Haloferula helveola: one gene and its partner. Each later gene encodes a partner of the first gene's protein in a complex. Links are inferred from orthologs where the notes say so. Each region holds a gene or a part of one and is shown in the gene's direction. Other genes may lie near its edges.

What was found. Proteins that work in one complex are often made in the same cells at the same time.
Region 2: the proteins of prfA (region 1) and prmC are in contact, whole or in part, in a crystal structure (PDB 2B3T), measured with the Escherichia coli proteins. The link is inferred for Haloferula helveola from one-to-one orthologs.

The regions. Positions count from the first base shown.
Region 1 is NZ_AP024702.1:5,131,919-5,137,231, forward strand. The notes cover bases 1,050-4,041. They hold prfA (peptide chain release factor 1), read left to right. Parts: upstream 1,050-2,001; coding sequence 2,002-3,081; downstream 3,082-4,041. Other genes in these bases: HAHE_RS19475 (TPM domain-containing protein), read right to left, coding at 1,050-1,197; rpsP (30S ribosomal protein S16), read left to right, coding at 1,536-1,787; HAHE_RS19490 (AMP-binding protein), read left to right, coding at 3,207-4,041. In the rest of the region: HAHE_RS19470 (hypothetical protein), read right to left, coding at 1-556; more of HAHE_RS19475, read right to left, coding at 553-1,049; more of HAHE_RS19490, read left to right, coding at 4,042-5,313. UniProt on the Escherichia coli protein: Peptide chain release factor 1 directs the termination of translation in response to the peptide chain termination codons UAG and UAA.
Region 2 is NZ_AP024702.1:4,281,413-4,285,820, reverse strand. What follows is about bases 1,378-4,136. They hold prmC (peptide chain release factor N(5)-glutamine methyltransferase), read left to right. Parts: upstream 1,378-2,216; coding sequence 2,217-3,056; downstream 3,057-4,136. Other genes in these bases: murA (UDP-N-acetylglucosamine 1-carboxyvinyltransferase), read left to right, coding at 3,129-4,136; HAHE_RS16140 (M20 family metallopeptidase), read left to right, coding at 1,378-2,197. Also shown: HAHE_RS16150 (sulfatase), read left to right, coding at 1-269; HAHE_RS16145 (YiiX/YebB-like N1pC/P60 family cysteine hydrolase), read left to right, coding at 322-981; more of HAHE_RS16140, read left to right, coding at 1,070-1,377; more of murA, read left to right, coding at 4,137-4,397. UniProt on the Escherichia coli protein: Methylates the class 1 translation termination release factors RF1/PrfA and RF2/PrfB on the glutamine residue of the universally conserved GGQ motif, i.e. on 'Gln-235' in RF1 and on 'Gln-252' in RF2.

The DNA.
Region 1 (5,313 bases):
TCTCGATCCAGAAGATCCGGATCGCGGTCTGGACGCAGAATGCCTCGAGCTGTTCGGTGGCAATCGGGTGCTCTTCCGCGGCGCGGACCGCCTGGGCCAGCAGGCGCTTCTGTTCGGCTTTCGGGACATCGTCCGCGACCTGGGGGCTGAGCTGGAGGATCGTGCGCTCGGGCGCTCCAAGGAAATAGAGCACGAGAACCGACGGCTTTCCTTCGCCGAAGAATCGCTCGGCGAGCTCTTCGACCCGCACGTCCTCCGGAATCATCTGGTCGCCAGCGAACAGGAAAAGGTGGAAGTCGATCAGTGAATCGTCCGAGTGGTATTCAAGGAACTGTGCCCTTTCCTTCCTCTCTCTCGGATCGAGCAGATTCTGGGGGTCACGGAGGAAGGTGGACGGGCGGGTCGCGAAGTAATCGTCGAGAAATTCCTCCGGGACATGGATCTCATGATGGAAGTCCTCCGCTTCCTCCTCGGTCGGAGGATCGGGCGGTTCCTCCTGCGCGATGACGCTCCAGTTGAAGAAGCAGAACGCTCCGATAAGCCATCCGTATCTCATGACTCCATGATCTCTCTCTCGTTGAACTCTCCGTCGTCAGCCGGATCGGACCTTTGGGTTGTGGCTCCTTGAGGCAGCACCTTGCGTTCGAAACGGGCGGGATTCCGCTTCGCATGGCGGGCGCGCTTCATCAGAACCAAAGCCAGTTGCTCGATCACCCTTTGGATCCCTTCGCCGAAACGGCCCTCCACCCAATAGGCGTGGGCCCGGCTGAGAATCAGGAAGCTGTCCTTTTCGTTTAAGAAGGCATCGAGGGTATAACCCCAGGTCATGCTGGCGACCTTGGCATCGGGGTCGATGGTCAGAATGATTCCACATCGCCCTGCCCGGTCTTCGGGAATGTCGAGGAACTGGCCTCGGTTCAAAAGCCAGAAACCGAGCTGCCGGATGTCACTGCGGCCCTCGTGGCGCGCAGTGTAGACCGCGAGGAAGAGTTGGGGAAAGCGGGCCTCGAACTGGTGAAGCATCCGACCTACACGGGTGCGCTCGGTGCTTCGCATCAGTCCGGCCCTGTCTTCGATCCGGTGCAGCCGCCGGTCGGTTTCCGAAAAACGCTTGTCGGCATTCTCGAGGGTAAACCCGCAGTGCGGGCAGCAGGATGCGCCTTGGTGAATGATCTGGATGCAGCGCGGGCACTTCATGGGGGCGATCCAAGCTAGAAATCACGGGCAGACGGGTCAAAGGCAAACCCGGCGACGGTCCGGCGGCGGGCTCGGGGTGATGGGACGACTGACTCCGGCTCAACCAACGGCGAAATCGGAGGCGCTTCTTTCCACAATTCGGAATCAATCCTCAGAAACTTAAGATTTCCTAATGAATCGCCCTCGAGTCCGCCCAGTCCCGGCGCTCGATCCGTCTCATCCCGGATTCCAGTGCATCAAATTTCCCGTGGATTCTGCTTGGCAAGACCCCGGGGTCTGTGCAGTCTCCGCGCCCGCCCGCAATCTGCCGGGTCGGCACACCGCATTTCCGACACATTATGGTTTCTCTCCGTCTTACCCGCAAAGGAACGAAGGATCGTCCCTACTACAAGATTGTGGCTGTTGACAGCCGCAAGCGCCGCGACGGCCGCTACATCGAACAGATCGGCACCTACGATCCGATGAAGGACGGTGACAACTGGGCGGTGGATCTCGAGAAGGCCGACAAGTGGCTTGGTTGTGGTGCGAAGCCGTCCGATACGGTGAACAGCATCATTCGCAAGGCACGCACCGCTGCGGCGAGCGCCTGATCCAGCGGATCCCGAGTTTTTCCAAACGGCCGCGTCTCCCCCGGGATACGCGGCCGTTTTGTTTTCGGGTGTTGCCGGTATCGATCCGCTGCGCCAGAGTCCGCCCGATGACGCAGCGCCGCTAGCGATCCATTCCTGTTCCATCTCCGACGCCCGACGGCTCCGTAGCCGTGCGGGCGTCTTCTGTCTCCGTAACCTGCCTTTCCCGATAATCATGGACTACGCCGCCCTCATCGAACAACGCCGCCGCAGGTTTGCGGAGGTCTCCGAAGCGATTGAGGACCCTTCCCTGTTCAGCGATGCGAAGCGTGCGACCGAGGTTATGCGGGAGCACCGGCGGTTGAAGGAGACACTGGACCTCTGGGAGGACTTGGAAAGTAGCCGGCGACAGTTGGCCGACAACGAGGAACTCGCCCGGGGAGAGGATCCGGAGCTTGCCGAGATGGCGGCGGATGAGATCCCGGAACTCCAACGACGAATTCCGGAGATGGAGGAAAAGCTTCAGTATCTTCTGCTGCCGGCCGATCCGGACGAGGACCGGGACGCGTTGGTCGAGATCCGTGCGGGCGCCGGTGGCGACGAGGCATCCCTCTTCGCCGGGGAGCTGATGCGGATGTACCAACGCTACGCGGAAAACCGGGGGTGGAAGGTCGAGCATCTCGGCAGCAGCCCTTCTGAAGTGGGTGGTTTCAAGGAAGTGGTGCTGAGGATCGCCGGCGACGAGGTGTTTCGCTTTCTGAAATACGAGAGCGGCGTTCATCGCGTCCAGCGCGTGCCCGCGACCGAGACCCAGGGCCGGATCCATACCTCGACCGTGACCGTCGCCGTGCTGCCGGAGGCTGAGGAGGTGGATATCGACCTGAAGCCTGACGATCTCCGGATCGAGGTTTGCCGGGCGGGCGGTGCCGGCGGCCAGCACGTCAACCGCACCGAGTCCGCGGTCCAGGTCTTCCACCTGCCTACGGGCATCATGGTGCGCTGCGAGGACGGCCGATCCCAAGGCCAGAACAAGGAAAGAGCGCTCCAGATCCTTCGAAGCCGGCTATACGAGCAGAAGCAGCGGGAAGTTCAGGAGAACTACTCGGCCAACCGCAGGAAGCTGATCGGTTCGGGTGACCGGTCGGAGAAGATCCGAACCTACAATTTCCCGCAGAGCCGGATCACCGACCACCGGATCGGTCTCACCACCCACAATATCGACGGGATTCTGAACGGTTCGCTGGAGGAACTCACCGATGCCTTGCAGCGGGCGGAGATGGCCGAACGGCTTGCCGAGGCCGAGGCCGCCCGCTGATTTGAGGTCCCGGGTGATCCGCTTGCAGGGTCGGCAAATGTCCCTCAATTTCCTTCCCACAGCCTCGGATTTCCCGTGAATCCAAAGTCATCCGCGGCACACTCCGTGCGTCGTCATCGATCTCAATGAGCTCCGCAGTCCAGTTTCTCCATCAAGACCGAATTCCCAGCACCGGATGTCTCGTCGTTCCGGGCCGGGTGGACTTCCATGAACTGCTTCACCTTGAGCAGCTGTTCGCAGGACGGACGATCACGTGGCTGATCGAGGAGAATGCGAAACTCGATGCGCCGGTCGCGGCTTTTCTCGAGCGTTCGGGGTCGGGCGCGGTGTTTTCGGACGACGATGCCGACCCGGCAGCAGCCGGCAAGCAACTCGAGGCGCTCATCAAGGATGGTGGGGTGCTCATTTTCATCCATGGCAAGGCGGTTGCCCGGCCGGGAACGCCGTGCCACATCCCTGGCAGAACCCTGACGACGCTCGGAGCCTTCGGCTTGCCGCTATTGCCGATCGCGATCGAGTACCCGCGTGAGGCAGCGCTTCCGATCGAGCGCGCCGCTTCCCTGCCCCGGGCCGTCTTTTCGGTGGCGAAGCCGATCCCAGCCGCCAAAGCGTCCGCCGCCGCCCTGCAGGAGGCTCTCTACGCCGCCGCCGAGGAAGCCTATGCCGGGCGTCCGTTGTTCAAGGGGTCGCTGGCGACTGCCCTACTGGAAGGGCTCAAGGCCCATCGCCGAAACAAGCTGTTCGATGGCGCTGATGACTCCTCACTCGGCTTCGACCGCTTGCTGGCAGCGGCCCTCGTTTTCTCCAAGCACATCCGCGAGGAGACCGACAACCCGCGGGTCGGGATCATCCTTCCGCCGGGTAAGGCCGGCATGGTGGCGAACCTTGCGGTCCTTTTCGCCGGGAAAACTCCGGTGAACCTGAACTTCACCGCCAGCCATGAGGCGATCCGCTCGGCCATGCGCCAGGCGAAGCTCGATCGCTACATCACCGCGGACCCGTTCGTCCGAAAGGTCGCATCGTTCCCATGGCCGCCGAACCGCGACATCATCTTCATCGAGCGCGTGCTGCCCTCGCTGAAGAGGAAGATCATCACTTGGGCGATCCTCTCACGCATCCTGCCTGCCGGCGTCTTGAAGACCCTGTTCCGTATCGGCAAGCGCAAGGGCGATGACGAGGCGGTGTTGCTCTTCACGTCCGGTTCATCGGGCGAGCCGAAGGGCGTTCCGCTCAGCCATCGCAACGTGCTGGCGAATGTCTGCCAGTTCGGCACCCGTGTGCAGGCGTCGAGCAACACGCGGATCCTCGGAAGCCTGCCGCTGTTCCACTCGTTCGGTTGTACGGTCACGCTCTGGTATCCGATCCTCGACGGGATCGATCTGGTCACCTATCCGAATCCCCTCGATACCAAGCGGCTTGGCGAGTTGATCCATCAGCACTCGATCACGTTCCTGCTCGCGACGCCGACCTTCCTCCGCGGCTACATGAAGCGGGTAAAGCCCGAGCAACTGCGGTCGCTGGAACTGGTCGTGACCGGTGCGGAGAAGCTCCCGCTGAACCTCGCCGAGTCTTTTGCCGAACGCTTCGGCGTCGAGGTTCTCGAAGGCTACGGGCTGACCGAGACGTCACCCGCCACCAACGTGAACCTGCCTGTCCCGGCGGCCATCGATGGCGAATGGGTCGTGCCGTCTTCGCGGCGCGGTTCGGTCGGCCATTTGCTGCCGGGAATCGCCGTCCGCCTGACGAATCCGGCGACCGACGAGGCATGCCCCCTCGACCAGCAGGGCATCATCTGGCTGAAGGGCTCGAACATTTTCCCCGGCTATCTCGACAGCCCGAAGAAGTCGGCTGAAGTGTTGGATGGTGAGCGCTGGTTCCGCACGGGCGATGTGGGACGCCTTGATTCCGACGGCTTCCTCTACATCGAAGGACGGATTTCCCGCTTTTCGAAAATCGCCGGTGAGATGGTTCCGCACGAGACGGTCGAGGCCGCCATCAACAAGGCGCTCGGTCTTGATTCCGAGGCGGAGCGCAAGATCGCGGTCGTCGGGATTCCCGATGAAAAAAAGGGCGAGGCGATCGTCCTGCTGTCGACCATCGCCGGTCAGGCGCTCGAGCAAGAGTGCATCGACCTCCGCTACAAGCTGATGGACGCCGGTGTCCCGAGCCTGTGGTGCCCGAAGGCGATCGTGCCGGTTTCGGAGATTCCCGTTCTGGCTTCGGGCAAGCTGG
Region 2 (4,408 bases), 850 kb from region 1 along the record:
GCGCCCAAGGCGAAAGCCTGAAGCCGGTGCTGCAGGATCCCGAAGCCAAGGTCCGGCAGGCGGCGTTCGCGCTGAATCCGCCGAAAGGTCACGCCATCCGCACCGACGAATGGGCCTACATGCGCTACCGGAACGGCGAAGAGGAACTCTACCGGATGTCGACCGATCCTGGGCAAATCGAGAACCTCGCAAGCCGGAAGGAACTGGCCGGCACGAAGCGCGAGCTGAAACGCATGCTCGACGAGAAAGTCGCGCAGGCGACGAAGTGACCCTGCCGCAAATTCGTTCGCCACGCCAACCGGGATGCCCTAGCTTCGGCGGATGATCCGGTTTTCCCCATCCTTCATCTGCCTGCTGGCTTTCGCCTTCGGCCCCGTCGTCGCCGAAGCAGGCTCGATCCGAAAGCCGGCCGCCGAAAAACGCTACAACTTCCGCGACGGCGACATCGTTCTGCAAGGCAACGCCGGCCCGCAATCGGATGCCGTCCGGGCCGCCACCGGTTCGCCCTACACCCACTGCGGCGTCGTTTTTCAACACGAGGGCAAGTGGATGGTGATGGAGGCCGTCCAGCCGGTGCGGACGACCCCGCTCGAGCAATTCATCGACCGCAGCCTCGCCGGGACCTTCCGCGCCTACCGGCTGCGCGAAACCGTCGGAGCCGATGCCGTCGCCAAAGCCCGCGCTTGGGCCACCAAACAGGCGGGCAAGAACTACGACGTCCGCTTCCAGTGGAACGACACCGAGCTCTACTGCTCCGAGTTCGTCTGGAAGCTCTACGAGCAGGCCGGCGTCGAGCTCTGCCCGAAGCGTGCGTTCCGCACCTACAACCTCGATGATCCCGCGGTGAAACAAATCATCGAGCAACGCTACGGCGGCCGCGCCAACCTGCCGCTCGACGAACCCGCCGTCGCCCCGGGCGACATCGCGACCTCCAAGCTCCTCATCGAGGCACCGCGGATCGAGACGAAGAAGATGCGCTGACCCGGGCATCGTCCGAAGTTCGGCTTTTAATGCGCGCCCCAACAAAGTCGGGGTTGGACGTTCGGTGACCAGCGTTCAGGCTCCGCGCGTGGCTGTCACCGAACTCCTCCATCAGCTCGTCCGCATTCCGTCGGTCAATCCGGACAACTCGCCCGGCACCGAACAGACCGGCGAAGGCTGGATCGCCGCCTTTCTCTCCGAGTGGCTGCGGAAAATCGGCGCGACCGTCGAGCTCGAGGAAATCAAGCCGGGCCGCCCGAACCTGATCGCCCGCTTCGCTCCGCGCGACGGCCGCCCGCGGATCCTTCTCGGACCGCACCTCGACACGGTCGGTATCGAAGGCATGACCATCGAACCCTTTTCGGGCGAAGTCCGCGACGGTCGCCTGTGGGGTCGCGGCGCCTCCGACACCAAAGGCCCGATGGCCGCCATGCTGTGGGGACTTCGCGAAAATGCCACAGCTCTCAAGGACGCTCCGGTGGCCATCGATTTCGTCGCCTTCATGGGTGAGGAATCCGGTCAGTGGGGATCGAAGGAATTCGCCCGCAAATACGGCTCGGAATACGAGTTCGCGATCGTCGGCGAGCCGACCTCGCTCGACGCGGTCCACACCACCAAAGGATCGCTTTGGGCGACGCTGAGGACGACCGGCAAGGCCGCGCACTCGTCGCAACCGGAACGCGGCGAGAACGCCGTGATGAAGCTGGCCCGCGCTCTCGATCCCTTCGAAACCGCAATGAGCGAGAAGCTCGCCACCTTCACCCACCCGATTCTCGGACGCTCGACACTCAACATCGGCGTTGTCCGTGGCGGCAGCCGGCCGAACATCGTCCCGGACCGGGCCGAGGCCGAGTTGGACATCCGCATCACCCCGAGCCTTCGCGATGCCGGTGGCGCGCTCGCGCTGCTGCGATCGATGACCGAAGGCACACCGCTTGAAGTCGTGAACCCGCACGAGAATCCGCCGATGGAACTCCCGGCCGACCACCCGTGGATCGAGCGCATCCGCTCCGTTCGTCCCGCTACAAAGCCGGTCGGCGCACCATGGTTCTCCGACGCCGCCCACCTGTCGGCCGGCGGCATCCCTTCGATCTGCCTCGGCCCCGGCTCGATCGACCAGGCCCACACCTGCGACGAGTTCATCGACGTCGCCACCCTCGAGGAAGGAGCCCGCTTCTTCTCCGACTTCGTCTCCAAACTGATCATTGGTGCTTGAGCATTGATCATTGAACCGCATGACCACCGTCCTCGACATTCTCGACAAGGGCACCGCGTATCTTGAGAAGCGCGGGATAGCAGAGGCTCGGAGAAACATGCAGATGCTGGTCGCACACCAGCTCGACTGCACCCGCATGGCGCTCTACCTGCGCTTCGACGAACCGATGGACGAGTCCGATCTCGAACCGCTCCGCGAGGCACTGAAGAAGCGCGGCGAAGGCGTGCCGGTGCAGCACCTCATCGGCAGTGTCTTTTTCCGCAACCACGAGTTCGCCTGCGATGCACGGGCGCTCATCCCGCGACCGGAGACCGAGGAACTCGCCGAGTGGCTGACGAAGAACGTAAAGCTCGCCGATGACGCCCGCATTCTCGACATGGGCTGCGGCTCCGGGGTGCTCGGAGTCTCGTTGGCTCACGACTTCCCGAAAGCGTCGGTGCTGCTGGCCGACGTCTCGTCCGATGCCCTTGCCCTCGCCCGCGAGAATGCCGAGCGGAACGGCATCAACAATGTCGACTGGGTGGAGAGCGATCTCTTCGCCGCGATCCCGACCGACTCGACCTTCGACCTGATTGTCGCCAACCTCCCCTACGTCCCCGAGGGCGAGGCGGTTTCCCGCGAAGTCAGGCACGACCCGGCATTGGCGCTCTTCAGCGGGAAGGACGGGCTCGACCTCATCCGGCGATTCGTTCCCGAGTTGGCCAACCGCCTCAATCCCGGAGGCACGGTCGCCCTCGAAATCGGCCATGAACAATCCGCCGAGGTCGAGGCGCTACTGAAGGGAAGCGGGCTCACGGACGTCTTGACCCTCAACGACCTCTCTGGCATCCCCCGTTTCCCCATCGCCCGCAAGGCGTGACGGGAGCGGACTCTCCGGTCCGCCGGTCAGAATCCTGCGGACCGGATCGTCCGCCCTCCAAATTCATCATCCATGGATAAGCTTCTCGTTCACGGCGGTGCTCCGATTCACGGAGCCATCACGATTTCCGGCTCCAAGAACGCCTCCCTGCCGATCCTCGCCGCCGCGCTGCTGACCGAGAACGATGTCGTGATCCGCCGCGTCCCGGACGTGTCGGACACCAACTACATGGTGCAGATCCTGACCGGTCTCGGGGCCGACGTGGAACGTTTCTCCGGCACGGTGCGGGTCACCGCGGCGGACATCTCCGACACGGCGCCGTATGACATCGTCCGCCGCATGCGGGCGTCGGTCTGCATGATGGGCCCCCTGCTCGCCCGCAAGCGTCGCTGCGTGGTCGCGCTGCCAGGCGGCTGCGTCATTGGCGACCGCCCGATCGATCTCCACATCCGCGGACTTGAGGCCCTTGGCGCCAAGGCCGCGGTCGAGGGAGGAAACGTGACGCTTTCCGCGCCCGACGGACTCAAGGGCGCGACGGTCGATCTCTGCGGTGAGAACGGACCGACCGTGCTCGGCACGGACAACGTGATGATGGCCGCCACGCTGGCCGAAGGCATCACCACCATCACCTCCGCCGCCTGCGAACCGGAAGTCATCGACCTCGCCGACTTCCTGAACTCCATGGGAGCCAAGGTCAGCGGCGCCGGCACCCCGGTCATCACGATCGAGGGCGTCGAGAAACTCCATGGCACCGTTCACAACGTCATCCCCGACCGCATCGAGGCCGGCACCTTCATGGCCGCAGCAGCCTTGGCTGGAGAGGGCGTGACCTTGCGCCGCGTCAATGAAGGCCACCTGAGCGCGATCACCTCGGCCCTTCGCAAAGCCGGACACCAAGTGCACTTCAACGACACCGGCGACGCCTGCACCGTGCATCGTGGCGACACGCCGATGCCGGCGGAGATCGTCACCGAGCCCTATCCCGGTTACCCGACCGACATGCAGGCGCAAATGACCGCGCTGTTCGTCACGACCCCGGGAACCAGCATCGTGGTCGATACCATCTTTCCCCAGCGCTTCATGCACTGCGCCGAGCTGAAACGGATGGGTGCCGACATTTCGGTCACCGACGGCAAGGCCGTGATCACCGGCGTCGAAGGCCTCAGCGGCGCACCGGTGATGGCCAGCGACCTCCGGGCCTCCGCCGCGCTCGTGCTTGCCGGCCTGACGGCCAAGGGCACGACCGAGATCAACCGCCTCTACCACATCGACCGCGGCTACGAGCACATCGACGAGAAGCTCGAGGCGCTCGGTGCGAATGTCGAGCGGGTGCGGATTTAGCCGCTCTCCGC